Regions from separate parts of the Duganella sp. GW821-FHT01E12 genome, predicted to be linked through region 2. Evidence: predicted binding sites of a transcription regulator. Region 2 holds the regulator's gene; each other region holds the start of a gene.
The links. Region 2 encodes sigma-54, which starts transcription at its own class of promoters, with help from an activator protein. Its sites were predicted from a motif close to TGGCANGNAANCTGCTTT; they were not measured.

Region 1 (9,651 bases), 150 kb from region 2:
AGCTGGCCGCCGAACTGGAAGTTGTAGCGCTGCTGGTCGATCGAGTACGAGCCGCGACCCAGGATGTAGATGCCCTTCTTGATGTCCTTGACCATCTCGTCCGGCGTGAGCGGCTTCTTGCCCGCCTCCAGCGACACGTTGGGCATGCGCTGGAACTGCACGCTGCTCCAGCTGTCCGCGTACGAGCAGCCGTGCGATGCCTTCTCGCCGATGATGGCCGCCTGGTCGCGCGTGGCCTGGTAGTTGACCAGGATGCCGTTGCGGATCAGGTCCCAGCGCTTCGACGCCACGCCTTCGTCGTCGTAGCCCACGCAGCCCAGCGAGCCTGGCGTGGTCTTGTCGGCGACGATGTTGACCAGCTCCGAGCCGTACTTGAAGTTCTTGCTCTTCCACTTGTCCAGCGTGGCGAAGCTGGTGCCGGCGTAATTGGCCTCGTAGCCCAGCACGCGATCGAGTTCGGTGGCGTGGCCAACCGATTCGTGGATGGTCAGGAACAGGTGTTCCGGCGACAGCACCAGATCGTACTTGCCCGGTTCGACGGTTTTCGCGCTCAGCTTCTCGCGGGCCTGGCGGCCGGCGGCGCGCGCGTCCTCGATCAAATCGTAGGCGCCCTTGTACAGCGTGGTGACGTTGCCGGCGGCCTTGATCTTGTTGGCTCCAGACGCGTCGAAGAATTCGTAGCCCATGCTGGCCGGCGACGACAGCCCGTCGCGCGTGCGGAAGCGGTTGGTGGCCTTGTCGACGGCGGTGGCGGTCAGCGGCGCCCACAGGCGATGGATGTCCTGGTCGATGTAGGAGCCGTCGGTGGAGGCGAAGTACTTCTGCTGGTTCACCTGGAACAGGTTGGACGACATGAAGCTGGCGCCGGCGTCCAGGCCGGCCTTGTTGGCGGCGATCAGCATCTCGGCCTTTTCCTTGACCGGCACGGTGCGCCAGTCCTTTTTGAACTGCGTGGCCCACGCCACTTCGCCCACGCCCTTGACGGGGGCCAGTACCACAGGCTCGGTTTGCAGCTTGGCGTTGGCACGCGCGATGGCGACCGCCTGGCGCGCGGCGGCGGCCACCGAGTCCGGCGTCATGACGTTGGTCGAGCAGAAGCCGTAGGCGCCGTTGGCGATCACGCGCACGCCGACGCCGGACGATTCGGTGTTGACGATGTTTTCCACGTTCAGGTCGCGCGTGGTGACGAACTGGTTCAGGTAGCGGCCGATGCGCACGTCGCAGTAGCTGGCGCCGGCCTGGGTGGCGGCGTTCATCGCGGCGTCGGCCAGCGATTTCTTGAACTGCACGGCCACGGGGTTGAGCAGCTCTTCGGCCGCGATGGCGTTGCCGAAGACCGGTATCAGCAGGCTGCCGCCTGCCGCCGCGCTAATTTTTAGAAATGAACGTCGTTCCACTTTGACTCCCTGATGTATGTAACAGGGCCGGAATCCCTTCCGGCCCCTGATGCCTTACACCGCGTCCGACAACGAGGTGAAGTTGAAGTCGCGCACCCGCATCGCTGGGATCAGCAGCTGGTACTGCGACTCGTCACCCGACAATATCTCCGGCCGGCCCAGTTCCTCGATGTTGTTCAACATCGTCACCGGGCTTTCGTTGAAGCGGAAGTTCTTGATCGGATGCTTGATCTTGCCGTTCTCGATGTAGAAGGTGCCGTCGCGCGTCAAGCCGGTCAGCAGCACCGACTGCGGATCGACCATGCGGATGTACCAGGTGCGCGTGACCAGCACGCCCTTCTTGGTGTTGGCGATCAGCTCCTCGGTCGACTTGTTGGTGCCGGCCATGATGATGTTGCCCGGCGAGCCCACGGCGCGCTTGCCCTGCTTCTTGGCCCAATAGGTCGAGTAATCGAGGTTGGCGATCTTGCCGCCCTTGATGATGTCCTGGCGCTCGCGGGCCAGCATGTTCTGGCCGTCCCACGGCAGCACCGCCACGTCCTTGTCCCACGGGTCGGCCCAGACGTTGACCTGCTCGTCGAACAGCTTCTCGCCCATGCGGTTGCCGCCGCCCTTCTTCGACAGGAAGCTACGGCCCTCGTCGGCCTGGCGCGCGTCGAAGCCGTTGAACATGTAGGCCAGCAGGTCCGAAGTGGCCGCCGGCTCCAGGATCACGGTGTAGCGGCCCGGCTCCAGCGCCTTGGCCTCCACCGATTTCAACGCCTTCTCGATCGCCACGTTGGACGCTTCGCGCGCGTCGAACTTGCTGACGTCGCCCACGCTGCGCTTGACCCAGCCCGAACCACGGCCATCCTCGGTGCGCACGGTGACGGTGAAGTCCAGCCCCGTGTCCTGCTGGTAGCCGAACACGCCGTTGGAGTTGGCGATGGTGGTGAACTGCGAGCTGTCGCTGAAGAAGCCGGCAGCCACCAGCTTGTTCTTCCTGCTGTTCTCGATACTGTAGGCCGCGACCTGCGCGCGGAATTCGGGATCGATGTCGGCGGTCTTCTGGAAGAAGGTCTGGCTGGCCTTGTATTCCTGCTTGGTCGGCGTCGGCATGAACTCCGGGTTTTCCGGCGCCAGGCGTGCCAGGTCTTCCGCGCGGCGCACCACTTTTTCCAGCGACTTGTCGTCAAACTCGTTGATGGTGGCCGTGCCCTGCTTCTTGCCGAAGGCGACCGACACGCTCAGCTGCGTGTCTTCGATCAAACCGGCGGTCGACACGGCGTTGCGGGCGTAGCGGATATTGCCCTTGCGGCTGCCGGTGATGTTCACTTCGCACTGGTCGCCCTTGGAAAAGGACAGGACCTTGTCGCTGATGCGTTTTGCTTCGTCTTGACTCAAATTCTTCATCTTGTGGTCTCCAGGGCTTAGCCGATTTTGCGTGCGGTGTTGATGACGTTGATGCCGTTGAAGCGCGCCGTACTGGCGCCGTGCGACACCACCGACACCTGCGAAGGCTGCCCTTTGCCGTCGAAGAAGGAGCCGCCCATGCGCCAGTCGCGCTCGTCGCACAAACCTGCGCAGGCGTTCCAGAACTCCTGGGTGTTCGATTGATAGGCCACGTCCTCCAGCATCTCGCCGATCTTGCCGTTCTTGATTTCGTAGAACAGCTGGCCGCCGAACTGGAAGTTGTAGCGCTGCTGGTCGATCGAGAAGGAACCGTCGCCGACGATGTAGATGCCCTTCTTGACGTCCTTGACCATCTCGTCCGGGGTCATCTTCTTCTTGCCCGCTTGCAGCGAGACGTTGGGCATGCGCTGGAACTGCACGCTGCTCCAGTTGTCCGCGTATGAGCAGCCGTGCGATTCCTTCTCGCCGATGATGTGGGCCTGGTCGCGCGTGGCCTGGTAGTTGACCAGGATGCCGTCCTTGATGAGGTCCCAGCGCTTGCACTGCACGCCCTCGTCGTCGTAGCCGACGTTGGCCAGCGAGCCCGGCGTGGTCTTGTCGGCCACGATGTTGACCAGCTCCGAACCGTACTTGAATTTCTTCGACTGCCATTTGTCCAGCGTGGCGAAGCTGGTGCCGGCGAAGTTGGCCTCGTAGCCCAGCACGCGATCGAGCTCGGTCGGGTGGCCGACCGATTCGTGGATGGTCAGCCACAGGTGTTCCGGCGACAGCACCAGGTCGTACTTGCCCGGCTCGACCGACTTGGCGGTCAGCTTCTGCTTGGCCTGCTTGCCGGCCGCGCGCGCGTCCTCGATCAGGTCGTAGGACTTGGTGTACAGCGTGGTCACGCCGCCGGCCGCCTTGATCTTGTGCTCGGGGCGCGCGTCCAGGTATTCGTAGCCCATGCCGACCGGCGCCGACAGGCCCTGGCGCGAGCGGAACTTGTTGGTCTTCTGGTCGACGGCGGTGGCGAACACCGGCATCCACAGGCGGTGCATGTCCTGGTCGATGTAGGAGCCGTCGGTGGAGGCGAAGTACTTCTGTTGGTTCACCTGGAACAGCAGCGACTGCATGAAGCTGGCGCCGCCCTCCATGCCGGCCTTGTTGGCGGCGATCAGCAGCTCGGCCTTGTCCTTGATGGCGACGGTGCGCCAGTCCTTGACGATGGGCGTGGCCCACGCCACCTCGCCCACGCCCTTGACCGGGGCCAGGATCACCGGCTCGGTCTGCAGCTTGGCGTTGGCCTTGGCGATGGCGACCGCCTGGCGCGCCGCGGCGGCCACGCCGTCAGGGGTCATGTCGTTGGTGGCGGCGAAGCCGTAGGCGCCGCCGGCGATCACGCGCACGCCGACGCCGGCCGATTCGGTGTTGACCACGTTTTCGACGTTCAGGTCGCGGGTGGTGATGAACTGGTTCAGATAGCGTCCCACCCGCACGTCGCAGTAGGAGGCGCCGGCCTGGGTCGCCGCGGTCATCGCGGTGTCGGCCAGCATTTTCTTGAATTGAAGGGCGACTGGCTTGAGCAGCTCTTCCGCCGCGATTGCGCGGCCGAAGGCGGGCAGCAGCATCGTGCCCAGGGCCAGACTACTAATATTGAGGAATGCACGTCGTTCCATCGTATCTCCAAAAACGTAACAGCAAGGATTAGATTGCGGGCCGGTCGCCCGGGGTTCTGCTTTTTATTTGCTCTTCCAGCTGGAACTACTTCGTTACCGCTCGTTGCTTCGCACTACACCTGAATATCCGCCGCCGTTTCCGCGGGTTTTGCAATATTAGCGCCGGATGAAGGAAGGAGATAGGCAAAATGTGTGCCACGGGTTCTCATGTTGCAAGTTGGTGCATTTGCCATGTTTGCCGCGCCCAGGGTGTCCGCCGGACTGTCCGTTCGGCTGTCCGCGAGTGTCCGCGAGTGTCCGGCCGCTGTCCGGTGGCGGCGCACGATCGCATGCTGCACTGCGGCAGTGCGGCGGTGGCGATCACAGCCGGACGGAGCGCCGCCCCGATTCGCTTGACCTGCCCGTCCGCGTGGCCGATGATCGCGCTGGGCGAGCGGCTGCGCATCGCCCCCCACCACGATTCCTCTGGAGACTTTGCATGAAACGAAACGTACTTGCCGTCCTCGCCGCCACCATGCTGATCGCCGGCGGCGCCCACGCCGCCGACGACGCCGCGCTCAAGGCCGCCATCGCGGCGCCGTCGCGCACGCCGGCCAATGTGGAGCGCGACGTCTACCGCCATCCGTATGAAACGCTGAGCTTTTTCGGCATCAAGCCGGGCATGACGGTGGTCGAGCTGGCGCCGGGCGGCGGCTGGTACACCGAGATCCTGGCGCCCTATCTGCGCGACCACGGCAAGCTGATCGCCGCAGGCAACGAGCTGGCCTCGCCCAACGCCAACGAGCGCAAGGCGGCCGAGCGCTTCATCGCGTACCTGAACACCAAGCCCGAGGTGTACAACAAGGTGGCGCTGGGCGTGTTCTCGCCGCCGCGCAACAAGTACGAGTTCGCGCCGGCCGGCAGCGTCGATCTGGTGCTCACCTTCCGCAACATCCACAACTGGATGGCGGGCGGGCCGGACACGCTGAAGCCGCTGTTCGCCAGCGTCTACACCAGCCTGAAGAAGGGCGGCGTGTTCGGCGTGGTGGAGCACCGACTGCCGGCCTCGAAGACGCAGGACAAGGAAGCCAGCACCGGCTACATGCATGAGCAGTATGTGATCGGCCTGGCCGAGGCGGCCGGCTTCAAGCTGGCGGCGAAGTCCGAGATCAACGCCAACGCCAAGGACAACGCCGAGCACAAGGGCGGTGTCTGGGCGCTGCCGCCGACCTACGCCAACAAGGACGAGGACCGCGCCATGTACCAGGCCATCGGCGAGAGCGACCGCATGACGCTGAAGTTCGTCAAGCCGTAGTTCAGAAGCGCGTGAACTTGGTCTCGTCCGGCGCGCCCTCGGCCACCAGGTCGAGCTTGCGGGACGGACGCGCCGGCGCCGGCTTGGCGCCCGGCTTGAGCACGGCGGTGCGCCGCGCCGCACTGCGCGGCGCGGCGGGGTTGACCGCGTACTGCTTGAACACCGCCATCAGCAGGCCGAGCTGCTCGGCCTGCGCGCTCATCTCCTCCGACGTGGCCGCCAGTTCCTCCGAGCTGGCCGCGTTGACCTGGGTGGTCTGGCTCAGCTGACTCACCGCGCTGTTAATCTGCCGCACGCCCGAGCTCTGCTCCTCCGATGCCGCCGCGATCTCCTGCACCAGCTCGGACGTCTTGCGGATGTTGGGCGCCAGCGCGTCGAACATCTGGCCGGCCTGCTCGGCCAGCTCCACGCTGTCGGCCGCCACCTTGCCGATCTCCTGCGCCGCCACCTGGCTGCGCTCGGCCAGCTTGCGCACCTCGGCCGCCACCACGGCGAAACCCTTGCCGTGCTCGTGCGCGCGCGCCGCCTCGATGGCCGCGTTCAGCGCCAGCAGGTTGGTCTGGTAGGCGATGTCGTCGATGATGCCGATCTTGCTGGCGATCTGTTTCATCGCCATCGCCGTGGCCTTGACCACCTCGCCGCCGCGCGCCGCGTCCACCGCCGCCTGCGTGGCGATGCCGTCGGTGACCTTGGCGTTCTCGGTGTTCTGCGCGATCGACGCCGTCATCTGCTCGATCGAGGCGCTGGTCTCTTCCACGCCGGCCGCCTGCTCGCTGGCCGCCTGCGACAGCGATTGCGCGGTCGAACGCACCTCCTCGGAGGCGCTGGCCAGGCTGCCCACCACCATCTGCACCTCGCGCACGATGGCCGACAGGCTGCGCGCCAGCCACACCGCCAGCACGCAGCCCAGCAGCGAGATCGCGATGTCCATGCCCAGTATCAGCCGCTTGGCCGAGTCGGTCACTTCCGTCATGGCGGCCGATTCGCCCTGGGTCTCGCTGTCGTTGACCTTGAGGAGCTTGCGGAAGGCGGTGGAGATGGCCTCGTCCGCGCCCTTGATGGCCTTGTCCATCTCCTGCGCCGACTGGCCTTTCTCGTGCATGGCCTCCAGCTGGGTCATGCTGTCGCTGTAGCTGCGGGTGGCGGCCACGATGTCGCCCAGCAGCGTCTGCTCCTCGGAGGTGAGGCTCCCGGCCGCCTTGTAGCCGGCCATGTGCTTGTCGATGTCGGCCAGGTCGGCGCGGAACTTGCTGTTGTTGTCGCCACCGCGCAGGATGTAATTCTTGAAATGGTGCACCGCCTGGCCGTGCGCGATGACGCCTTCCAGCACGGCGTTCTTGCGCGCCAGCGTCACGGTCTCGAACTCGTCCCAGCGCTGATGCAGCGTGCTGAGCTTGGCGAAGGCGATCACGCCCATCAGCACCACCAGCAGCACGATGCCGCCAACGCCGGCATGCAGCCGGGTCTCCATTTTCATCTGTTTGAACATGAGCGGTTTCTCCAGTCGGCAGGCAGGGTCACGAGCCATTGTGAACCAATCCGCCGCTGCAAATCTCACCAATATTCACATGTGGCATACTCCCCACGCGGACTGCCGGACGGGCTCGCTAGTTGGCCAGCGGCAGCGCGCCGCCCTCGGCCAGCGCGGCCAGTTCGCTGGCCGCCACCACGTGCTGCACGTTGAGCAGCAGCACGAAACGCCCGTGCACCTTGCCTATGCCCTGCAGCATCTCGGCGCGCACCTGGGCGCCGAAGCTGGGCGCCGGCTCGATCTCGGACGGCGGGATGTCGAGCACGGCATTGACGGCGTCGACCAGGATGCCGATCACGAAGGCGCCGTCCTCGCCGCTGTCGACCTCCACCACGATGATGCAGGTGCGCTTGCCGATCGGCGACGGCGCGCGCTCGAGCCGGCGCGCCAGGTCCAGCACCGGCACCGCCGTGCCGCGCAGGTTGATCACGCCGCTGATGCAGGCCGGCATCTGCGGCACCGGCGTCACGCCGGCGTATTCGAGGATCTCGCGCACCGCCAGGATGCCGATGGCGAACATGTCCTGGCCCAGCATGAAGCTGAGGAATTGCGCCGGCGTGGCGCCGGCCAGTTGCTTGGTATCCGCTACGCTCAAGGTATTCATCGCCGCCTCGCTCAGAATTTAACAAAATGCGATTCGTCCGGTTCGCTCATTTCCGCCATGCGGTGGTTGCCGCCCAGGCCGCCGCGCTGGCGCGCCGGCGGCTTGTTCGGCTGGCCGGGCTTGCCGGGCTTGCGCACCACGGCCGCGCGCACCGGCCGCGCGCCGCCGGCCAGCGTGAAGAAGGCCATGGTCTGCTGCAGCTGCTCGGCCTGGCCGCTCATCTCCTCGGCGGTGGCGGCCAGCTCCTCGGAACTGGAGGCGTTCTGCTGGGTGGTCTGGCTCAGCTGGGTGACGGCGGCGTTGATCTGGCCGACGCCGGCCGACTGCTCCTCGGACGCCGCCGTGATCTCCTGCACCAGGTTGGAGGTGCGGCGGATATTGGGCACCATCTCGCCGAGCAGGCGGCCGGCCTTCTCGGCCAGCTCCACGCTGCTGGACGCCACCTGCTCGATTTCCTGCGCCGCCACCTGGCTGCGCTCGGCCAGCTTGCGCACCTCGGCCGCCACCACCGCGAAGCCCTTGCCATGGTCGCCGGCGCGCGCCGCCTCGATGGCCGCGTTCAGCGCCAGCAGATTGGTCTGGTAGGCGATATCGTCGATGATGCTGATCTTCTTGGCGATCTGCTGCATCGCCGCCACCGTCGACTTGACCGCCTCGCCGCCCTCGGCCGCCTCCACCGCCGCCTTGCTGGCGATGCCGTCGGTGACCTTGGCGTTTTCCGTGTTCTGCGAGATCGACGCCGTCATCTGCTCGACCGAGGCGCTGGTCTCCTCGGTGCCGGCGGCCTGTTCGCTGGCCGCCTGCGACAGCGCCTGCGCGGTCGCGCTGACCTCCTCGGAGGCGCTGGCCAGCGCCTCGGCGCCGTTGTTCACCTCCTGCACCACGTGCGACAGTTTTTCTATCATGCCCTTCATCGCCGCCAGCAGGCTGGTGGTGTCGCCGTTCCTGAGCGCGACGTCGGCGCTGAGGTCGCCGTCGGCCACCTGGCGCACGATCTCGGCCGCGTAGGCGGGATCGCCGCCCAGCTGGCGCATGATGCCGTTCAGGATCAGCAGGCCGATCGCCACCAGCAGCGCCAGCGCCACGCCGCCGGTGCCGTACATCAGGTTGAGCGCGTGCGCGGACGAGGCGTCGGCCTGGCGCACCGCCGCGTCGCCGTAGCCGACGTTCAGCGCCACCAGCTTGTTCAGGCTTTCCTCGGCTTCGTGGAAGAAGGGACGGGCCTCGCCGACGGCCTTGTGCAGCGCCGCGAACAGCTCCTTGCGCTTGCCGGGGTCGGCCCGCACGATCTGCCCGGCCGCGTCGCTGATGACGGCGTCGCGCGCCTTCCAGGCATCCCACTGCTTGACGAACACCTTCCACAGCGCCTCCTCCTCGGGCTCCTGGGGCAGCGGCTCGTAGATCTTCCAGGCCTTGTCGATCTCGCTCCAGATTTCCTGCTTGCGCTTGATTTCGTGCGCGAAATTGCCGAAGTCCTCCGGGTAGGCCGCCACCGTGTCCATCGAGCGGTTGGCCGACCGTATCGCGGTCTGGCCCTCGCTCACCTGCAGCAGGCCCTGCACCGATGGCAGGCGGTTTCTGCCGACCTCGGCCAGCATGGCCGCTTCCTGCTTCAGCCCGAGGAAGGCGATGATGACCACCGCCGCCAGCGCCAACACCGCCACCGACAACAGCATGATGATCTTGGATCTGACCGTTAATGTAGACAGCATATGGACTCCCTGGTGGTAAAACTCATCAGACTACTTTCGACTACGGTTGTTCCGCCAGCGCGCGCA
Region 2 (9,651 bases):
CGGCTTCCTGCACCAGGGCGGCCACGACAAGCTGACGCCGTTCAACGCGCTGCTGGAAAAGACCGGCCTCACCGCCGAGCAGGTCGGTTTCATCGGCGACGACGTGGTCGACCTGCCCATCCTCACGCGCGTCGGCTTCGCGGTGGCCGTGCCGAACGGCCGCGCCGAGGTGCTGGAGCGCGCCCACCACACCACGGTGGCCGCCGGCGGCCGCGGCGCGGTGCGCGAGGTGTGCGAGCTGCTGCTGCACGCGCAGGGCAGCTACGAGCGCGTGATGGCGCAGTTCCTGGTTTGACGGGGAGCGAGCATGCATAAGCGAACAGCCCACCGCTGGCAGTTGACCATCGTGATGGTGGTCGGCGTGTTTGTCGCCGTCGGCAGCTTCTGGCTGGTGCAGGTGGTCAACCAGGCCGGCCAGGAAGCGCAGGCCGACCAGCACCGCAACGAGCCGGACTACATCATCGACCGCTTCAGCCTGGTACGCATGAACAAGACCGGCCAGCCGGCCTACATCATCTCCGGCGAAAAGCTGACCCACCGGCCGATCGACGACGCCTCCGACATCGACAAGCCCTATGTGCACAGCCTGTCCGCCGACCAGCCGCCGATGAATATGCATGCCGACACCGCCCATGTCGACCAGGGCAATACGCGCGTCAAGCTCAATGGTAATGTGGACGTGGTGCGCCCGGCCACGCCGAAGGCGCAGGCGCTGCGCATGACGACCTCGACCTTGACGGTGTACCCGGACGAGGAACGGATGGAAACCACCGCGCCGGTGGCGCTGGAAATCGGCAACGCCACCGCCAACGGCGTCGGCATGAAGGCCAACAACGCCACCCGCGAAGTGCAGCTGGGCGGACGCGGGCAGCTGGTGCTGCCGCCGCGCCCCGGCCATTGAAGAACCAACGATGATGAATGGAATGATGATGAAAAAATTGATGTTCTCGGCCGCCGTGCTGCTGATGGCGGCCTGCGCCGCCCACGCGGAAAAGGCCGACTCCACCAAGCCGACCACGATCCAGTACGACGATCTGCAGATCGACGACGTCAAGCAGGTCAAGACGCTGATCGGCAATGTGATCCTGACGCGCGGCACGCTGCTGCTGAAGTCGCCCAAGGCGGTGATGACCACCGACCCCGAAGGCTACGACTTCGTCGTGCTGACCAGCACGCCCGGCACGCCCGCCACCTTCCGCCAGAAGCGCGACGGCGCCGGCGACCAGTGGGTCGAGGGCGAGGCCGAACGTATCGAGTACAGCAACAAGACCGACCTGGTCAAACTGTTCTCCAAGGCCAAGGTGCGCCGCCTCGAAGCGGGCCGCCTCAGCGACGAGGTCAACGGCGAGTTCATCTCCTACGACAGCCGCAAGGAACAGTTCGCCGTGAAGAACACCGTCACCGGCGAGAGCAAGCCGGGCGCCGGCCGCGGCACCATGGTGATCCAGCCGACCATCCGCCCGGCCGCGCCGGCCACCGCGCCTGCAAGCACGCCGGCCGCGTCCACGCCGCCGGCCACGGAGAAGTGAGCATGGAACCATCCTGCGGTAGCACCCTGATCGTACGCGGCCTGCAAAAGACCTACGGCAAGCGCCAGGTCGTGCATGACGTCTCGCTGCAGGTCGAATGCGGCGAAGTGGTGGGCCTGCTCGGCCCCAACGGCGCCGGCAAGACCACCTCGTTCTACATGATCGTCGGCCTGGTGCCGTCGGACGCCGGCAGCATCGACATCAGCGGCACCGACATCTCCTCGCTGCCCATCCACCGCCGCGCCTCGCTCGGCTTGTCCTACCTGCCGCAGGAAGCGTCGGTGTTCCGCAAGCTGACGGTGGAAGAAAATATCCGCGCCGTCCTCGAAATCCAGAAAGTGGACGGCAAGCCTTTATCCAAGGCTGCCATTGATGAACGGCTCAATACCCTGCTGGCCGATTTGCAGATCGAAAAGCTGCGCGAGAACCAGGCGCTGTCGCTCTCGGGCGGCGAGCGCCGCCGCGTGGAGATCGCGCGCGCACTGGCGACCAACCCGCGCTTCGTGCTGCTCGACGAACCATTCGCCGGGGTCGACCCGATCGCCGTGATTGAGATCCAGCGCATCGTGCGCTTCCTCAAGGAACGCGGCATCGGCGTCCTCATTACCGATCACAATGTGCGCGAGACGCTGGGCATCTGCGACCGCGCATATATCATCAACCAGGGCACGGTATTGGCTTCAGGCCGGCCAGACGACATCATCGCCAACGAATCGGTGCGTCGCGTGTATCTGGGTGAACACTTCCGTATGTAAAACCCATGAAACAGTCTTTGCAACTGCGCACGTCGCAGCACCTCGCGCTGACGCCTCAGCTGCAGCAGTCGATCCGGCTGCTGCAACTGTCGACGCTGGAGCTGCATCAGGAACTGGAACAGCTGCTGACCGATAATCCGCTGCTGGAGCGCCTCGACGACCCGCTGGACCGCTCGCTGCGGCTGCTGTCGGACGGCGCCATCAGCCAACAAGCCCCGGTCGGCGACGCGCCGCCCGAAGGCCCGCCCAACGCCCAGGAAGCCCCTGCCGCCGACGCCGACAACTACGACGGCCCGGCCGCCGACACCGAAAGCACCAGCAGCGACGCCGACGTCGACTGGAGCGACGCCGGCCGCAGCAAGGCGCCCGACGACGAGGATTCGCGCCCGCAACTGGAGGCCAGCCACTGCACGCTGCGCGAGCACCTGATGGAGCAGATGCGCGTGACGGTGCTGGAGATGCGCGACCGCGCGCTGGTCGAGCTGATCATCGACGCGCTGGACGAGAACGGCTACCTGGAGGAATCGCTGGACGAGATCCACGCCCGCCTGCCGGAGGAGCTGGAGGTGGACCTCGACGAGCTGCGCACCGCCTTGTCGCTGCTGCAAAGCTTCGACCCGATGGGCGTGGGCGCGCGCAACGCGTCCGAATGCCTGGCGCTGCAGATCAAGCGCCTGCCGGGCATACCGATGGTGACGCGGCGCATGGCGCTGGCCATCGTGGAAAATCATTTGACCTGGTTCGCCCAGCGCGACTTCAACAAATTGAAGAAGGCGTTGGTGTGCGACGACGAGGATTTGCGCGAAGCACAAACCGTCATCCGCCAGTGTAATCCGCATCCGGGCTCGGCGTTCGCGTCGGACGTGTCGGACTACGTGGTGCCGGACGTGATCGTCAAAAAAGCGCGCAACGGCTGGCAGGTCAGCCTCAACAACGACGTCATGCCGCGCCTGCGCGTGAACGCCATGTACGCCAACCTGCTCAAGCAGGGAAAAGGCGAGGGCGCGATGGGCGCGCAGCTGCAGGAAGCGAAGTGGCTGATCAAGAATATGCGCCAGCGTTTCGACACGATTTTGCGCGTCGCACAAGCGATAGTAGAACGACAAAAGAACTTTTTCTCCCATGGCGCGGTTGCCATGCGCCCCCTTGTGCTTCGCGAAATTGCTGATACACTGGGTCTACACGAGAGCACTATTTCTCGCGTAACAACTCAAAAATATATGCTGACCCCGCATGGCATGTTTGAGTTGAAATATTTCTTTGGTAGCCATGTCGCCACCGAAGCGGGGGGGGAAGCAAGTTCGACGGCGATACGCGCACTCATTGTGCAATTGACAGGAGCAGAAGACCCGAAAAATCCTTTATCCGACAGTAAGATTGCGGACATGCTGGGAGAACAAGGCATGGTGATTGCGCGACGAACTGTTGCCAAATATCGCGAAGCGTTGAAGATCCCGCCAGTCAGTCTCCGCAAGTCTTTGTAGTTCCTTGGTTCCTGCGCGCCCGGTAGCAATGGGCCCCGCACTAACCGTAAGAAGCGACATCATCTTTAGGAGTGTGTATGAATCTCACCATCAGTGGACATCATCTCGAAGTGACCTCGGCCATCCGTGAATACGTGCAGAGCAAGCTGGAACGCGTCACCCGCCACTTTGATCAAGTGATTGATATTGCTGTCATCCTGACTGTAGATAACCTTAAAGAGAAAGAGAAACGCCAGAAGGCTGAAATCAACCTGCGCATGTCGGGCAAGACCGTCTACGTGGAAAGCCTGTCCCAGGACCTGTACGCCGCCATCGACACCTTGGTCGACAAGCTGGATCGGCAGGTCATGAAGTACAAAGCCAAGGTCCAAGAGCACGGCCACGATGCGATCAAGCATCTCCCGGATAGCTACGAACCCGCTGCCGCCGCCCTATAACAACGGCCTCGGCACCATCAAACTAAGGGCGCACTGGCGCCCTTTTTTGCGCCCGCATAGAATAGGGTTTTCACCACTATCCTGCGACCTCATGAGCGAATACGTCCACACCAGCGTCAGCAACGGAACCGGCTACATCACGCTGGACCGGCCCAAGGCCTTGAACTCTTTATCGCTGGCGATGGTGCGCGATATCACGCAGGCGCTGATGGCGTGGCGCGACGACAGCGGCATCGCGGCCGTCGTCATCCGCAGCAGCAGCGAGAAGGCCTTCTGCGCCGGCGGCGACATCCGCTTCTTCTACGACGCCGGCCGCGCCACGCCGCAGGGCGGCAGCGCGCTGGTGGAGGATTTCTTCACCGAGGAGTACGCGCTCAACCACCTGATCCATTTTTATCCCAAGCCCTACATCGCGCTGATGGACGGCGTGGTCATGGGCGGCGGCATGGGCGTGGCGCAGGGCGGCCCCGATTGCCGCGTGCGCATCGTCACCGAGCGGACCAAGATGGCCATGCCGGAAGTGAACATCGGCCTGTTCCCGGACGTGGGCGGCAGCTACTTCCTGTCGCGCGCGCCGGGCAAGCTGGGCTGCTATCTGGGCGTGACCGGCGTGACCATCGGCGCGGCCGACGCGCTGCACGCGGGCCTGGCCGACCACTTCGTGCCGGGCAGTGAGATGGCGGCGCTGTCGGCCCTGCTTGACGCGACGCCGGGCGCCGGCTTGCGGGCCGCCATCGCCGCCTTCGCCGCGCCGTTCAAGGACGCGGCGGGCGACAGCAAGCTGGCCGCCGAACGCGCCGCCATCGACCGCCACTTCGGCGCCGGCTCGGTGCCGGCCATCGTCGCCTCGCTCAAGACGGACGACAGCGCCTTCGCGCAAAAAACGCTGCAGGTGATGGCCACGCGCTCGCCGCTGATGATGTGCGTGACCCACGAGCTCATCGAGCGCGGCGCCGCGCTGGACGTCGCCGGCTGTCTGCGCATGGAGCGCACGCTGGTGCGCCACAACTTCGAGGACGGCGAAGTGATCGAAGGCGTGCGCGCGCTGGTCATCGACAAGGACAACGCGCCGCAGTGGAAGCCGGCGTCGCTGGACGAGGTGGACGCCGCCATGGTGCGGCGTTTCTTCGAGCCGGTGTGGCCCGACTACGCCCACCCGCTGCGCCACCTGGACTGAGCGCCGATGACCGTCGAACTGGACCGACTCGATATCCAGATATTGAACCTGCTGCAGGAGGATGCGGCGATCCCGCTGCGGCGCATCGCCGAGCAGGTGCACGCGTCCGCCGCCACCTGCCAGCGCCGCATCGCCCAGCTGCGCGCCAGCGGCGTGCTGGTCAAGGAGGTGGCGCTGGTGGACCGCGTGCGCGCCGGCCGTCCGCTGACCGCCTTCGTCACGGTGCAGCTGGAGCAGCAGAACACCTCGCTGCTGAAGATGTTCGAATCGCTGATGCGCGAGGAGGCCGACGTCATGGCCTGCTACGAGGTGGCGGGCGAGTTCGACTTCATGCTGGTGGTGACGGCGGTGTCGATGGAAGCGTTCCAGGCGTTCACACGGCGCGTGTTCACGTCGAATAACAACGTCAGCAACTACAAGAGTTTGCTGGCCATGAACTGCGCCAAGTTCGAGACCAAAGTGCCTTTGTGAAGATAGAATAATTCTTGCACCGGAGCGGGCGATTTTGCAATTTTGTCTCACGGCCGCTGGGTATGATGGGCCTTCCCAATTCAGGAGGACCGCATCATGATCGACCATGTTTCCATCGGCACCCGCGCACTCCCGCGCGCCACGGATTTCTATACAGCCTGCTTCGCGCCGCTGGGCTATACCTTGCAGCACAGCGACGCCACGCAGGTGATCTACGGCGCAGACGGCGTCTGGAGTTTCTGCCTGTACCCGTCGGCAGGCGAGGGCGCGCTGGCCGGCGACCGCAGCCATGTCGCGGTCACGGCGCCCAGCCAGCAGGCTGCGCGGGAATTCTTCGACGCGGCGATGGGATCGGGCGCGACCGCACTGCGCGAGCCCGGCCCGAGGCCGGACATCAACGAGCGCTATTTCGGCACCATGATCAAAGACCCGGACGGCCACACCATCGAAGTGGTGCACTGGAGCCGATGACCAGGACTACTGCTCGCGGTGGCGCAGGATGACGCGTTCGGATTGCTGGAAGTAGGCCGCCAGCTGCTCGGCCATGTAGACCGAGCGGTGCTGGCCGCCGGTGCAGCCCACCGCCACCGTCAGGTAGCTGCGGTTGTCGGTCTTGAAGGACGGCAGCCATTTTTCGATGAACACGCGGATGTCGTTCATCAGGTCCAGCGCGCTTGGCTGGGCGTTGAGGAACTCGATCACCGGCGCGTCGCGCCCGGTCAGCGGGCGCAGGGTCAGGTCGTAGTAGGGGTTGGGCAGCGCCCGCACGTCGAACACGAAGTCCGCGTCCAGCGGCACGCCCAGCTTGAAGGCGAACGATTCAAAGAACAGGATCAGCGGCGCGCGCTCGATCGCCACCAGGTCCTTGACCCAGGCGCGCAGTTTGTTGGCGCTCAGCTCCGAGGTGTCGATCACATGGCCCAGCTGCTCGATGGCCGAGAGCCGCTCGCGCTCTTCCGAGATGCACTCGATCAGCGTGCGGCGCGCCGCCGGGTTCTGCCCCGGCCGCAGCTCGTGCGACAGCGGATGGCTGCGCCGCGTTTCCGAAAAGCGCGCCACCAGCGAATGCGTGTTCGCGGTAAGGAACATGACCTTGACGTCGTGGCCCTGTGCGCGCAGGCGTTCGACGGCGGCCGGCAGCGTGGCCAGCGATTGGGCGCTGCGCGCATCGACCGCCACGGCCAGCGCCTCCAGGCCGTCCTCGACCAGGGTGTCCACCAGGCTGGCGAGCAGGGCGGGCGGCAGGTTGTCGACGCAATAGTGTCCCGTGTCCTCCAGGACGTTCAGGGCGACGGACTTGCCGGAGCCGGAAATACCGGTAATGAGTACGATGCGCATAGCCCGGGATGATACCGCAGGCCGGCGAAGCTTGCCCATCCTGAGCGCTTTTAGTTTTCGCAATGATGCGAAAAAGCCATGGGGCTTAGTCGCCGCTCATCGCTTGTCGCTGGCGGTGGAGCAGGGAATTCGCGGGGCATCGCCCCGAGCCTGCGGAACGGCCTGCCCATGCATGGGCAGGCTCCTTGGCGCCATCAATCGCCGCTCATGGCCTGCCGTTGCCGTTCCATGAACTCCTGCAGCGTGTCGATGCCGCGCAGTTGCAGGATGGTGTTGCGCACGGCGGCCTCCAGCAGCACCGCGATGTTGCGGCCGGCCGCCACCGGGATCACCACCTTGCGGATCGGCAGGCCCAGCACGTCCTCGGTCGGGAACTGGAACGGCAGGCGCTCCACCTCCTCGTCGGCCGCGCCGCGCCGCACCAGGTGCACGATCAGCTTCAGCCGCATCTTGCGGCGCACGGCGGTCTCGCCGAAGATGGCCTTGATGTCCAGCAGCCCCAGCCCGCGCACCTCCAGCAGGTTCTGCAGCAGCGCCGGGCAGCGGCCCTCGATCATGTTGGGCGCGATGCGCGAAAACTCCACCGCGTCGTCGGCCACCAGGCCGTGCGAACGCGAGATCAGCTCCAGGCCCAGCTCGCTCTTGCCCAGGCCTGAGTCGCCGGTGATCAGCACGCCCACGCCCAGCACGTCCATGAACACGCCGTGCATGATGATGCGCTGGGCCAGCTTCTTGGACAGGTAGACGCGCAGGAAGTCGATCACCTGCGCGGCCGGCAGCGGCGTGGAGAACAGCGGGATGTTTTTCTCGTCGCAGATGGCGAGGATGTCGGGCGGCGTCTCCAGCCCCTGGGCGATGATCAGCGCCGGCGGGCCGCCGGCGATCAGCTCGCCGATGACGTGGGCGCGCGTGAGCGACTTCAGGCGCTGGTAGTAGTTGATTTCCTGGTGCCCGAAGACCTGGATGCGGCCCGGGTGGATGGTGTTCAGGTGGCCGACCTGATCGGCGGCCGAGGCCACGTCGCCGGAGATCAGGCGTTCGCCGCCGGGGAAGCCGGCGAACCAGCCTAGCTGCAAACTTTCGCGATTGTCGTCGTAGAGGCGTTGTATCGTCAGCGGAGTTTGCAGCATGGGTCGTCTTTACAGGAGGATGAACTGGAGCTTAGTTTAACCTATTGTCTGACGACCAAGAAAATCTCAACCTGCCGCTTGCAGGCTGGGCACCCAGTTGATGATGCGCGCATGCACCGATTTCGGATCGGCATCCGTGCTCAGCGCGGTGCGGAAGGCGTCGTCGGAGAACATCTCGGCGATCTCGGACAGGATCTCCAGGTGCTGCTGGGTGACGTGGTCCGGGATCAGCAGGAAGAACAGCAGGTTGACCGGCTTGCCGTCGGGCGATTCGAACGGAATCGGCTCGGCCAGGCGCACGAAGGCGGCCAGCGGCGTCTTCAGGCTCTTCATGCCCTTGATGCGGCCGTGCGGCACGGCGACGCCATGGCCCAGTCCGGTCGAACCCAGGCGCTCGCGCGCGAACAGGTTGTCCGACACGGTGGAGCGGGCGATGCCGCAGTTGTTTTCGAAGATCAGGCCGGCCTGCTCGAAAGCGCGCTTCTTGCTGGACACTTCCAGATCGAGCTGCACGTTTTCCAGTGAGAGTATTTTGCTAAGGTTATTCATAACGCGACATAAAATGTTGCAACGCACAAAGGTGGCATGCGAGCAGAATTATAGGCTTGTTTCTGCGCCATGTAACATGAAATCGCTCGCGCCGGTCGTTGTGTTTATGTCAGCCAGCCGGCGCGCGGGCTGGGCTGTATTTGCAGCAAAGAAAGGAATCGCTATTTCTGAATAGAAATCACGGAAAACGCCGGTTTTTCGCCAGGGTCTGGGGCGAATTTCCGATTATTTGCGCGTTTTCAGGCCGGTGTGGCCGTATGGCGCCAGACCGGACGCCATCTGTATATCATACGCCTGATTTTTCCGGTTTGATTGGAAAAAGTGCCAGACCTATTGACGTGCGCCACGAAGATTGGACGGCTTCTGGGCGCTGCTGAAGTTGCTGCGCCAGGGGTTGATGTCGAGCCCGCCGCGCCGCGTGTAGCGGGCGTACACCGACAGCTGCTGGGGCTGGCACTGGCGCAGGATGTCGGTGAAGATGCGCTCGACGCACTGCTCGTGGAACTCGTTGTGCTCGCGGAAGCCGATCAGGTAGCGCAGCAGGCTTTCCTGGTCGATCTGCGGGCCGGCGTAGTGGATCTGCACGCTGGCCCAGTCCGGCTGGCCGGTGACCAGGCAGTTCGACTTGAGCAGGTGCGAGATCAGCTTCTCCTCGACCGGCTCCTCGTCCAGCGCCGCCTTGAGCAGCTCGGGCGCCGGGCTGTAGTGGTCGACGTCGATGTCCAGCCGGTCCAGCAGCAGGCCGTCGAGCTCGCCCATCTCCACCATGCCGAATTCCTCC
Region 3 (9,651 bases), on a different contig from region 2:
GAATCAACCGTCCCTCGGCCATCACCATCGCCCGCCGCACGCGGTTGAGCAACTCGCGCACATTGCCGGGCCAGTCGTAATCGCGGATCGCCTGCGCCGCCCGGCCGCTGAAGCCCTTGACGCGCGGCGCCCGCTCGCTGGCATAGGTGTTGAAAAAATGTTCGGCCAGCGGCAGCAGATCCTCGCGCCGCTCGCGCAGCGGCGGCACGTCCAGCGCCAGCACGTTGAGCCGGTAGTACAGGTCTTCGCGGAAGGCGCCGCGCTCCACCGCCTGCGCCAGGTTGACGTGCGAGGCCGCGATCACCCGCACATCGACCGCGATGCTGCGCGTGGAACCCAGCCGGTAGATGGTCTTCTCCTGCAGGAAGCGCAGCAGGTTGGCCTGCAGCTCCATCGGCAGGTCGCCGATTTCATCGAGGAAGATGGAGCCGCCCTGCGCCGTCTCGATCAGGCCGCGTTTCTCGCGCGCCGCGCCGGTGAAGGCGCCGCGCTCGTAGCCGAACAATTCGGACTGGATCAGCGCGGCCGGGATCGCGCCGCAGTTGATGGGCACGAACGGCCCGTCGCGGCGCGGCGAGTGCGCATGCACGGCCTGCGCGGCCAGCTCCTTGCCGCTGCCGCTTTCGCCCCAGATCAGCACCGGCGCGCTGGCGCCCGCCACCTTGACGATCTGCCGCCGCAGCCTGGCGATGGCGGCCGACTGCCCCGTCAGCGCGGGTTCCTGCCTGGCGTGGCGCTGCCCAGGCGGCGGACGGCACAAGGCAGCCAGGCCATGCGCGTGGCCCAGCGTCTGCCGCAGGCGTTCGATGTCCAGCGGCCAGGTGTGGTAGTCGCCGCAGTGGTCGTGCACCAGCTGCCGCCACGCGGGCGACTCCAGCGCCGGCGCGTGCAGCGCCGCCACCCAATGCACACTCCAATGCTCGTGCAGGAAGTCGTCCAGCGCGGCGCGCAGCTGCTCGTCGTGCGCCTCCGCCAGCAGCAGGCCCAGCGCCAGCGGGCGCGCCTTCAAGTGGCGGCGCGCCTCGGCCAGCGTCAGCGCGCTGTACACCTCCCATCCCTCCACTGCGGCGTTGATTGTTTCCGGTATGGCGGCGCTCCCGACCGCCAGGCAAAGTATGGTTTTTTTCGTCATCCGGGTTGGACGACCAAACATAAGATAAGTTCAAGCTTTCAATTCGAGCAAACACAAGAAGCTTGCCGCGCCTTCGGCATCAATATAGAATGCCTGCGCAGTTTTTTTGACGAGGGATATGCCAGCCTGTCAATAGTGAAAATAAGTTAAAAACAAAGACAGGAGCATTACATGAGCGACTTTCAACTGAAGCCGGCCGATTTGCCGAGCTGGAGCCAGCGCACCGCCTTGCGCGTGCTGGGCCTGTTCGGCTGGCGCATGCTGTATCGCCCGCTGCCCGGCCCGCGCGGCATCGCCGTGATTTATCCGCATACCTCCAACTGGGACTTCATGGTCGGCCTGTTCGGCAAATGGGCGCTGAACCTGCCGTTCCGCTGGCTGGCCAAGGATTCGCTGTTCAAGTTGCCGGTGCTGGGTAAATGGTTCCGCGCACTGGGCGGCGAGCCCGTCGAACGCGGCACGCCAAGCGGCACCATCAAGCTGCAGGCGCAGCGCATGAACGCGGCCGATTGGTATTGGGTCGGCATCACGCCGGAAGCCACGCGCGGCTACCGTCCGAACTGGAAGAGCGGCTTTTACCATCTGGCGCTGGAGGCCAAGGTGCCGCTGGTGCTGGTGTATATCGATTATCCGAACAAGACGCTGGGCCTGGTCGACCACGTGTTCCTGACCGGCGACCAGGAGGCCGACCTGGCCGCCATCCGCGCCGGCTTCGAAGGCCACCAGGGCCTGTATCCGAAAAACGCGGCGCCCATTGTGCTGCAGGAGCGCCGCGCCGAGACGCGCGACTAGGCTGTCGCCACCAGCATCACGCCGGTGGCGGCAATCGCGGCGCCGGAGATCTTCAGCGCCAGCGCCGGGCTGACGCGGCCCAGCGCCCTGCCCCCGTAGACCAGCAACCCGCTGGCGGCCAGCAGGCCCATGGCGCATGCCGCCTCGGGCAGTTCATGGCCGTGCGCGTTGCCGTGCAAGAGTGCGAACGCGCCCACCATCAGCGCGCCCAGCGCCGCCGGCAGACGCGCCGCCACCGCGATTAACGCCCCCAACAAGGCCACCGTCAGCGCGATGCCCGCTTCCAGTCCGGGGATAGCCAGCCCCGCCACGCCGGTCAGCACACCCACCAGCATCATGCCGAGGAAGGTGGCCGGCAGCCACCGCGCGTTGGACTGGCGCGCGCTCCACATGCCCACCGCCAGCATCGCCAGCAAGTGATCCAGCCCGGTGAACGGATGAACGAAACCGTCGAAGAAGCCGTGCGTATGCGCGCCGCCTCCCTGCGGATGGGCCGAAGCGACGGCGCTAAACAGTATCAGCGCGGCTGCCGCCGCGATGCGTTTGTGCTTCACTGGATCTCCTGTGGGGTTTGTCCGAGCAGCCCCTGCTCGCGGATGAAATCGATGACCGCGGCCACGCCGTCGCCGCTGCGCAGATTGGTGAACACGAACGGCCGCGCACCGCGCTGCTGCTTGGCGTCGCGCGCCATCACATCGAGGTCGGCGCCGACATGCGGCGCCAGGTCGGTCTTGTTGATGATCAGCAGATCGGAGCGGGTGATGCCGGGACCGCCCTTGCGCGGTATCTTCTCGCCGCCGGCCACGTCGATCACGTAGATCGTCAGATCCGACAGCTCCGGGCTGAAGGTGGCGGCCAGGTTGTCGCCGCCCGATTCGACCAGTATCAGATCAAGATTGGGAAAGTCCGCCTGCATGCGGGCGATGGCTTCCAGGTTGATCGATGCGTCCTCGCGGATCGCCGTGTGCGGACAGCCGCCGGTCTCCACGCCCATCAGGCGCTCGGCCGGCAGCGCGCCGGCGCGCAGCAGGATCTCCATGTCCTCCTTGGTGTAGATGTCGTTGGTGATGACGGCCATGTCGAAGTGATCGCGCATGCCTTTGCACAGCATCTCGCACAGGGCGGTCTTGCCGGAGCCGACCGGGCCGCCGATGCCGACGCGCAGGGGATTGGAAGTTGATGTCATGTTGGTTCTCTTTTCAGGATCGGTATAAACGGCTGTACTGCACTTCATGCTGCATCGACAGCAGCGACAGGCCGGGCGCCCAGTTGCACATGTCGTCGTCGGCGACGGTCTGCGCGTGTTGGGCCGCCGCTTCGATGTCGGCCCGCAGAGACAGCAAGATGCGCTGGCCCGCCACCTGCCCCAGCGGCACGGATTTGACGCACACCAGCACCTGGTTCTCGGCCCACGCGAACAGCATCGCCAGCAAAGCCGCGTCGTGCGGGATGTCCAGCGCGGCGACGGCGCAGGCGAAGGCGGTCGGCAAGGCGACTTCCGGCTCGCCCTGCAACCGCGCCAGCATCTCCGCATCGACGAAGCCCAGTTCCGCCAGCAGCTTGGTCAGCGAGTAGCCCATCTGGATGGTCTCGGCGCGGAACTCGGCGCTATCGCGCGAGGCGATGAAGCGTTCGTTCCATTCCGCCGCGCCGCGCCAGCCGCGCCGCGACCATGCCTGCATCAGGCGCCAGCACACCGGCGCCTCCCACTGCGCGACCACTTCGTGCAGATGCCGCACTATCCATGCGCGCGCGGTGGCGGCGTCGTGGACGATGCCGGTTTCCAGCGCCGCCTCCAGCCCCTGCGAATAGCTGTACGCGCCGATCGGCAAGGCCGGACTGGCGAATTGCAGGAGGTTGAGCAGCGCGGAGGCCTGCATCATTTCGGATCGCCGGGCCGGTGGATTTTCTGCCGCAGCGGAATCGGCGCCAGCGGATTGCCGTCGTGGTGGTGCGAGTGCCCGCCGCCGTACGCGCCGGACTCCGGCTCGAAAGCAGCCTTCTCCTCCACCACCGTCGCACCCAGGCCGGCCAGCATCTCCTTCAGCACCGCGTCCGCGCGGATGCGCAGGAAGCCGTCGCCCACCTGCGCCTGCGTGTGCCGGTTCCCGAGATGGAAGGCGCAGCGCAGCAATGTATGCGCGTCGGCGCAGGTGATCTTGTAGGTCGGCTCCGGCGCGGCCACCACCTTGACCACGCGCTTGTCCTCGCCGGTCAGCAGGTCGCCATCGCGCAGCACGGTGCCTCGCACGGTGAACACGGCGACGTCCTCGCCGGTATCGAGCGTGGCCCGCAGGCGGCACTTCTCGCGCAGTTCGTAAGGCAGCACCAGCCGCGCGGCGATGGCGTCGGCGTGGGGGATTTTTGTGTGTAGTGTCAGCATGATCAGAACAGGAAATAGCGCTGCGCCATCGGCAGCACGGCCGCGGCTTCGCAGACCAGCAGCTCGCCGTCGGCGCGCACTTCATAGGTTTCGGGATCGACACTCATCTTCGGCGTGGCGCCGTTGTGGATCATGTCGGACTTGCGCAGCGCGCGCATATTTTTGGCGACGATCAGCGTCTTGTTCAACTTGAGCTGCTCGCCGATGCCGGCGTCGAACGCCGCCTGCGAGACAAAGGTGAACGACTTCTTCAAGCCGCCGCCGAAGGCGCCGAACATCATCCGGTAATGCACCGGCTGCGGCGTCGGGATCGAGGCGTTCGGATCGCCCATCTGCGCGGCGGCGATCATGCCGCCCTTCAGAATCGTCGACGGTTTGACGCCGAAGAAGGCCGGCTTCCACAACACCAGGTCGGCGATCTTGCCCACCTCCAGCGAGCCCACCGCATGCGCGATGCCGTGCGTGATGGCCGGGTTGATCGTGTACTTGGCGATGTAGCGCTTGACGCGGAAGTTGTCGTTGCGGGAGGAATCCGGCGCCAGCGGCCCGCGCTGCACCTTCATCTTGTGTGCGGTCTGCCAGGTGCGCATCACCACTTCGCCGACCCGGCCCATGGCCTGCGAATCGGACGACATCATCGAGATCGCGCCGATGTCGTGCAGGATGTCCTCGGCCGCGATGGTCTCGCGGCGGATGCGCGATTCGGCGAAGGCCACGTCCTCGGCGATGGCCGCGTCCAGGTGGTGGCACACCATCAGCATGTCCAGGTGCTCGTCCAGCGTGTTGACGGTGAACGGGCGGGTGGGATTGGTCGATGATGGAAGCACGTTCGATTCGCCCACCGCAGCGATGATGTCCGGCGCATGGCCGCCGCCCGCGCCCTCGGTGTGGAAGGTGTGGATGGTGCGGTCCTTGAACGCGGCCAGCGTGTCGGCCAGGTAGCCGCCCTCGTTGAGCGTATCGCTGTGGATGGCGACCTGCACGTCCATGCGGTCGGCCACGGACAGGCAGTTGTCGATGGCTGCCGGCGTGCTGCCCCAGTCCTCGTGCAGCTTCAGGCCGATGGCGCCGGCGCGCACCTGCTCCTCCAGCGGCTCCGGCAGCGACACATTGCCCTTGCCGAGGAAGCCCAGGTTCATCGGGAAGGCGTCGGCCGCGCCCAGCATCGCGTGCAGGTGCCACGGCCCCGGCGTGCAGGTGGTGGCCGAGGTGCCGGCGGACGGCCCGGTGCCGCCGCCTATCATCGTGGTCACGCCGCTCATCAGCGCTTCCTCGATCTGCTGCGGGCAGATGAAGTGGATGTGCGTGTCCACCCCGCCGGCGGTGACGATCATGCCTTCGCCGGCGATGATCTCGGTGGCGCCGCCGATGGCCATCGTCACATTCGGCTGGATGTCCGGATTGCCGGCCTTGCCGATGGCGGCGATCATGCCGCTTTTCAGACCGATGTCGGCCTTGACGATGCCCCAGTGGTCGACGATCACCGCGTTGGTGATCACCGTGTCCATCACGTCGGCGGCCACGCGCTGCGACTGGCCCATGCCGTCGCGGATCACTTTGCCGCCGCCGAATTTGACTTCCTCGCCGTAGGTGGCGTAATCGTGTTCGATTTCGATAAACAGTTCGGTATCGGCCAGGCGGATGCGGTCCCCCTTGGTGGGGCCGAACATTTCCGAGTAGGCGCGGCGCGAGATTGTAACCATGTCAGCCCTTCGGTGGATTGGGATCGAGCTTGCCCATTACTTTGCCGTTGAAGCCGAACACCTTCTGGTCGCCGCCCAGCTTCACCAGCTCCACGGTGCGCTGCTGGCCCGGCTCGAAACGGACGGCGGTGCCGGCGGCGATATTCAGGCGCATGCCGTAGGCCTTCCAGCGCTCGAATTTGAGCTCCGTGTTGACCTCAAAAAAATGAAAATGCGATCCGACCTGCACCGGCCGGTCGCCCTGGTTGGTCACCACGACGGTCGCTGTGGCGCGGCCTTCATTGAGGCCGATCTCGCCCTCTTCGAGCATGTATTCACCTGGGATCATGGCGATCTCCTTTTAGGGGATGGGGTTGTGGACGGTCACCAGCTTGCTCCCGTCGGGGAACGTCGCTTCGACCTGGATGTCGGGAATCATTTCGGGGATGCCTTCCATGACGTCGGCGCGCGTAAGAATGCGCGTGCCGTCGGACATCAGCTGCGCGACGGTTTTGCCGTCGCGCGCACCTTCCATGATGGCGCAGGTGATCAGCGCCACCGCTTCCGGGTAGTTCAGCTTCAGGCCGCGCGCGAGGCGGCGCTCCGCCACGATGCCGGCGGTGAAAATCAGCAGTTTGTCTTTTTCTCTTGGTGTCAGGTCCATAGGTGTCTCTCAGGTTTGCCAGATGCGCGGCGTGACGGCCGCGCGGCCCAGCAGGTGCGGGCGCAAACGGCGCCAGACGGTGAGCATCAGGCGGCGCGCGGTCTCGCTGTCGTCGCCCAGGTGACGCGCGACCAGCACGCCCTTGGTTTGCGTGACGCCGAATACGTGGCCGCCGTCGGCCTGGATATCGGCGCGGATCTCGGACAGCACGGCGGCGGGCAGCGGCTTGCCGGCCGCGATCAGCGTGGCGCAGACGGTCCTGCCGTTCAGCGCCAGCGGGCTGTCGAGCCGACCACCCAGCATCGCGCCCTGCTCCCACCAGATCAATTTGCCGTCGCGGCGGATGCTGCTGCGCTGGGCCACGGTGCCGGTGTTGAAGCTTTCGCCGGAGCCGCGCCGGCCCATGCAAAGGATCTCGCAGCCGATGTAGGTGGCGCCTTCGGCCAGTTCGATGTGCTGGTCCAGCGCCACGTTAGCGGTATCAAAAAAGATGGTCTCTTGCGGCAGCCATTCGAGTGCGGCGCCCGCGCCCACGGTCAGGAGCACGTGCTGGCGCGAGACCTTGCCGTTGGCCTTGTACCACTTGGCGGCGCCCGGCGTGGTGATGAAGGCATGCGCCTGCGCGCCAACGCCGACATTGATCGCCAGCTGGTCGCCGCCCACCACGCCGCCCGGCGGATGGACCACGATGGCGTGGCACACCTTGGCGTCCTCCGGGTACAGCGCCTTCTGCACGCGCAGCGGGCCATAGTGCCGGTTGTCGAACAGGCGCGTGGTGCCGCCATCGTCGGCAAAACCGAGCGTGAGGCTGGCCTGCCATGCGCTAGGGCCGGCGGCGAGTTCTCTGGATGCGGTGGTATCGGGCATGGCTAACGTAATGCAATCGTCATGCCAGCCGAATCGCGCGCCACAGGCGATGTAAAGACTTATTTCGCACCAAAGCGAGTCTTACGCACCATGTCGGTGCGCGCGTGGTGCGTCAAGTTTTACTTTTGTCTTTTTTGCTTGTAAAATAATCACCATTTCTCATTTCCGACCAAGGACTAGCAATGCGCTTCTCGACTTTTGCAGCCGCTGCGGCGGTTGCCCTGGCACTGGCCCCGGCCGCACACGCCACCGGCTTCGGCTCCAACCTGATCGCCAACGGTAACGCCGAAACCGGCAACACCACCGGCTGGAACACCACGTCGGCATTCACCGTGGTGCAGTACGGCGCCAGCGGCGGCTTCCCCTTCCCGGCCGATCCAGGTCCGTCCGACCGCGGCACCTACTTCTTCGCCGGCGGCGACAGCAACGCCAAGTCCACCGCCACCCAGACCATCGACCTGTCGTCGCTGAGCAGCGCGATCAACACCGGCGCCTCGCGCTACGACCTGTCGGCCTGGCTGGGCGGCTACTCGTCGCAGAACGACAACGCCAAGCTGACCGCCACCTTCTTCGGCAGCGGCGGCGCCGTGCTGTCCAGCACCAGCCTGGGTCCCGTCTCCAATTCGGAACGCGGCAACCAAACCGGCCTGCTGCAGCGCGACACGCAAGGCTACATCCCGGTCGGTGCGCTCAATGTCGGCATCACGCTGACCATGACCCGCGAAGCCGGCTCGTACAACGACGGCTATGCCGACAACCTGTCCTTCGCGGTGGCTACCGCGCCGGTGCCGGAAGCGGACGCCTACGCCATGCTGCTGGGCGGCCTGGCCGTGCTGGGCGTGGTCGCCAAACGCAAACAGCGCAAGGCCCAAGCCTGATCGTTGCGCCGTAATCAAGGGAGCTTTGCGCCGCGCGGCCTGTTTGCGCGCGGTGCTCGTCCCCATACTGCTTGCTCCCCTATTTGATTAAGTGAGCAAAGCATGAAAGTATTCGTCACCGGCGCAGCAGGCTTTATCGGCGGTTCCATCGCAGCGGGCCTGGTGCGCGCGGGCCATCAGGTGGTCGGCCTGGTACGCAAGCCCGAGCAGCTGCAGGATCTGGCCAGGATCGGCGTGACCGGCGTAGTCGGCACCCTCAACGACCGCGATCTGCTGATCGCCCAGGCACAGGCGGCCGACGCCGTCATCAACGCCGCCAGCAGCGACAACCGCGCCGCCGTCGAAGCCTTCATCGACGCGCTGGCCGGCTCCGGCAAAGTGTTCCTGCACACCAGCGGTTCGAGCATCGTCGGCGACGCCTCCGGCGGCGAAGGCACCGACCGCATCTACTTCGAAGACCAACTCCCCGCCCCCACCGCGGACAAGGCCGCGCGCGTCGCCATCGACGACCTGGTTTTGGCCGCCGCCGGCAAAGACGTGCGTTCGGCGGTGCTGTGCAATACGCTGATCTACGGCGACGGCGCGCTGCCGCGCGACAGCGTGCAGCTGCCACGCCTGATCAAGCAGGCCCGCAAGAGCGGCATCGTGCGCCATGTGGGACGCGGCCTGAATATCTGGTCCAACGTCCACATCGACGACGTGGTCGACCTGTATCTGCTGGCGCTGGAGAAGACCGAGGCCGGCGCGTTCTACTTCGTCGAAAGCGGCGAAGCCTCGTTCCGCGACATGAGCGCGGCCATCGCCCGCGCACTGGGCCTGGGCGAGCCGCAGGACTGGCCGCTGGAGCAGGCCAAGGAGGAATGGGGCTACGAGATGGCCTCGTACGGCCTGGGCTCCAACAGCCGCGTGCGAGGACAACGGGCGCGCACGCAATTGGGCTGGAAGCCGCATGGCCCGTCGGTGCTGGACTGGATCGCCAAACAAGCATTGATTTTTAAATAAAATTCCGCTACCTTGTGGGCGGGGCGGATCCTTCAAGCCGGCCGGTCTTTGCTTCGGCAGGGACAGCCTCTGCGGGGCTACCCCGTGGATGTTTTATGTTCAGCACTTCGCCGCATGAGCCGCGTTGCGTTACCACGCAAGTCAGCTCACGCATCACGAGACTCGTTGAAGGCTCTCCGCTCCTTTCACTACGCATGACGATCGCAAAACTTACCGCATTGGCGCTGGCCGACACGATGCTGGCTTCAAGC

Region 1: AC07WS_RS03645 (TldD/PmbA family protein) is a predicted target of sigma-54. The motif match lies at 4,625-4,642, and genes of this name have one in related genera.
Region 3: AC07WS_RS28410 (urease accessory protein UreD) is a predicted target of sigma-54. The motif match lies at 7,530-7,547, and genes of this name have one in related genera.

The regions. Positions count from the first base shown of each region.
Region 1 is NZ_JBWKWR010000001.1:849,878-859,528, reverse strand. Features, by position in the region: gene AC07WS_RS03655 (TldD/PmbA family protein) at 1-1,397, opposite strand, end outside; gene AC07WS_RS03650 (TldD/PmbA family protein) at 1,452-2,789, opposite strand; gene AC07WS_RS03645 (TldD/PmbA family protein) at 2,807-4,444, opposite strand; gene AC07WS_RS03640 (class I SAM-dependent methyltransferase) at 4,923-5,738, shown strand; gene AC07WS_RS03635 (methyl-accepting chemotaxis protein) at 5,740-7,227, opposite strand; gene AC07WS_RS03630 (chemotaxis protein CheW) at 7,346-7,873, opposite strand; gene AC07WS_RS03625 (methyl-accepting chemotaxis protein) at 7,885-9,585, opposite strand; gene AC07WS_RS03620 (EAL domain-containing response regulator) at 9,626-9,651, opposite strand, start outside.
Region 2 is NZ_JBWKWR010000001.1:998,422-1,008,072, forward strand. Features, by position in the region: gene AC07WS_RS04295 (KdsC family phosphatase) at 1-295, shown strand, start outside; gene lptC (LPS export ABC transporter periplasmic protein LptC) at 308-901, shown strand; gene lptA (lipopolysaccharide transport periplasmic protein LptA) at 930-1,529, shown strand; gene lptB (LPS export ABC transporter ATP-binding protein) at 1,532-2,284, shown strand; gene AC07WS_RS04315 (RNA polymerase factor sigma-54) at 2,290-3,768, shown strand; gene hpf (ribosome hibernation-promoting factor, HPF/YfiA family) at 3,846-4,205, shown strand; gene AC07WS_RS04325 (enoyl-CoA hydratase/isomerase family protein) at 4,297-5,382, shown strand; gene AC07WS_RS04330 (Lrp/AsnC family transcriptional regulator) at 5,389-5,853, shown strand; gene AC07WS_RS04335 (VOC family protein) at 5,950-6,324, shown strand; gene rapZ (RNase adapter RapZ) at 6,331-7,191, opposite strand; gene hprK (HPr(Ser) kinase/phosphatase) at 7,386-8,321, opposite strand; gene AC07WS_RS04350 (PTS sugar transporter subunit IIA) at 8,388-8,870, opposite strand; gene queF (NADPH-dependent 7-cyano-7-deazaguanine reductase QueF) at 9,201-9,651, opposite strand, start outside.
Region 3 is NZ_JBWKWR010000016.1:1,117-10,767, forward strand. Features, by position in the region: gene AC07WS_RS28365 (sigma-54 dependent transcriptional regulator) at 1-1,132, opposite strand, end outside; gene AC07WS_RS28370 (1-acyl-sn-glycerol-3-phosphate acyltransferase) at 1,304-1,924, shown strand; gene AC07WS_RS28375 (HupE/UreJ family protein) at 1,921-2,478, opposite strand; gene ureG (urease accessory protein UreG) at 2,475-3,110, opposite strand; gene AC07WS_RS28385 (urease accessory protein UreF) at 3,124-3,804, opposite strand; gene ureE (urease accessory protein UreE) at 3,804-4,307, opposite strand; gene ureC (urease subunit alpha) at 4,310-6,010, opposite strand; gene AC07WS_RS28400 (urease subunit beta) at 6,012-6,338, opposite strand; gene AC07WS_RS28405 (urease subunit gamma) at 6,351-6,653, opposite strand; gene AC07WS_RS28410 (urease accessory protein UreD) at 6,663-7,520, opposite strand; gene AC07WS_RS28415 (PEP-CTERM sorting domain-containing protein) at 7,703-8,398, shown strand; gene AC07WS_RS28420 (NAD-dependent epimerase/dehydratase family protein) at 8,501-9,400, shown strand; gene AC07WS_RS28425 (reverse transcriptase family protein) at 9,595-9,651, shown strand, end outside.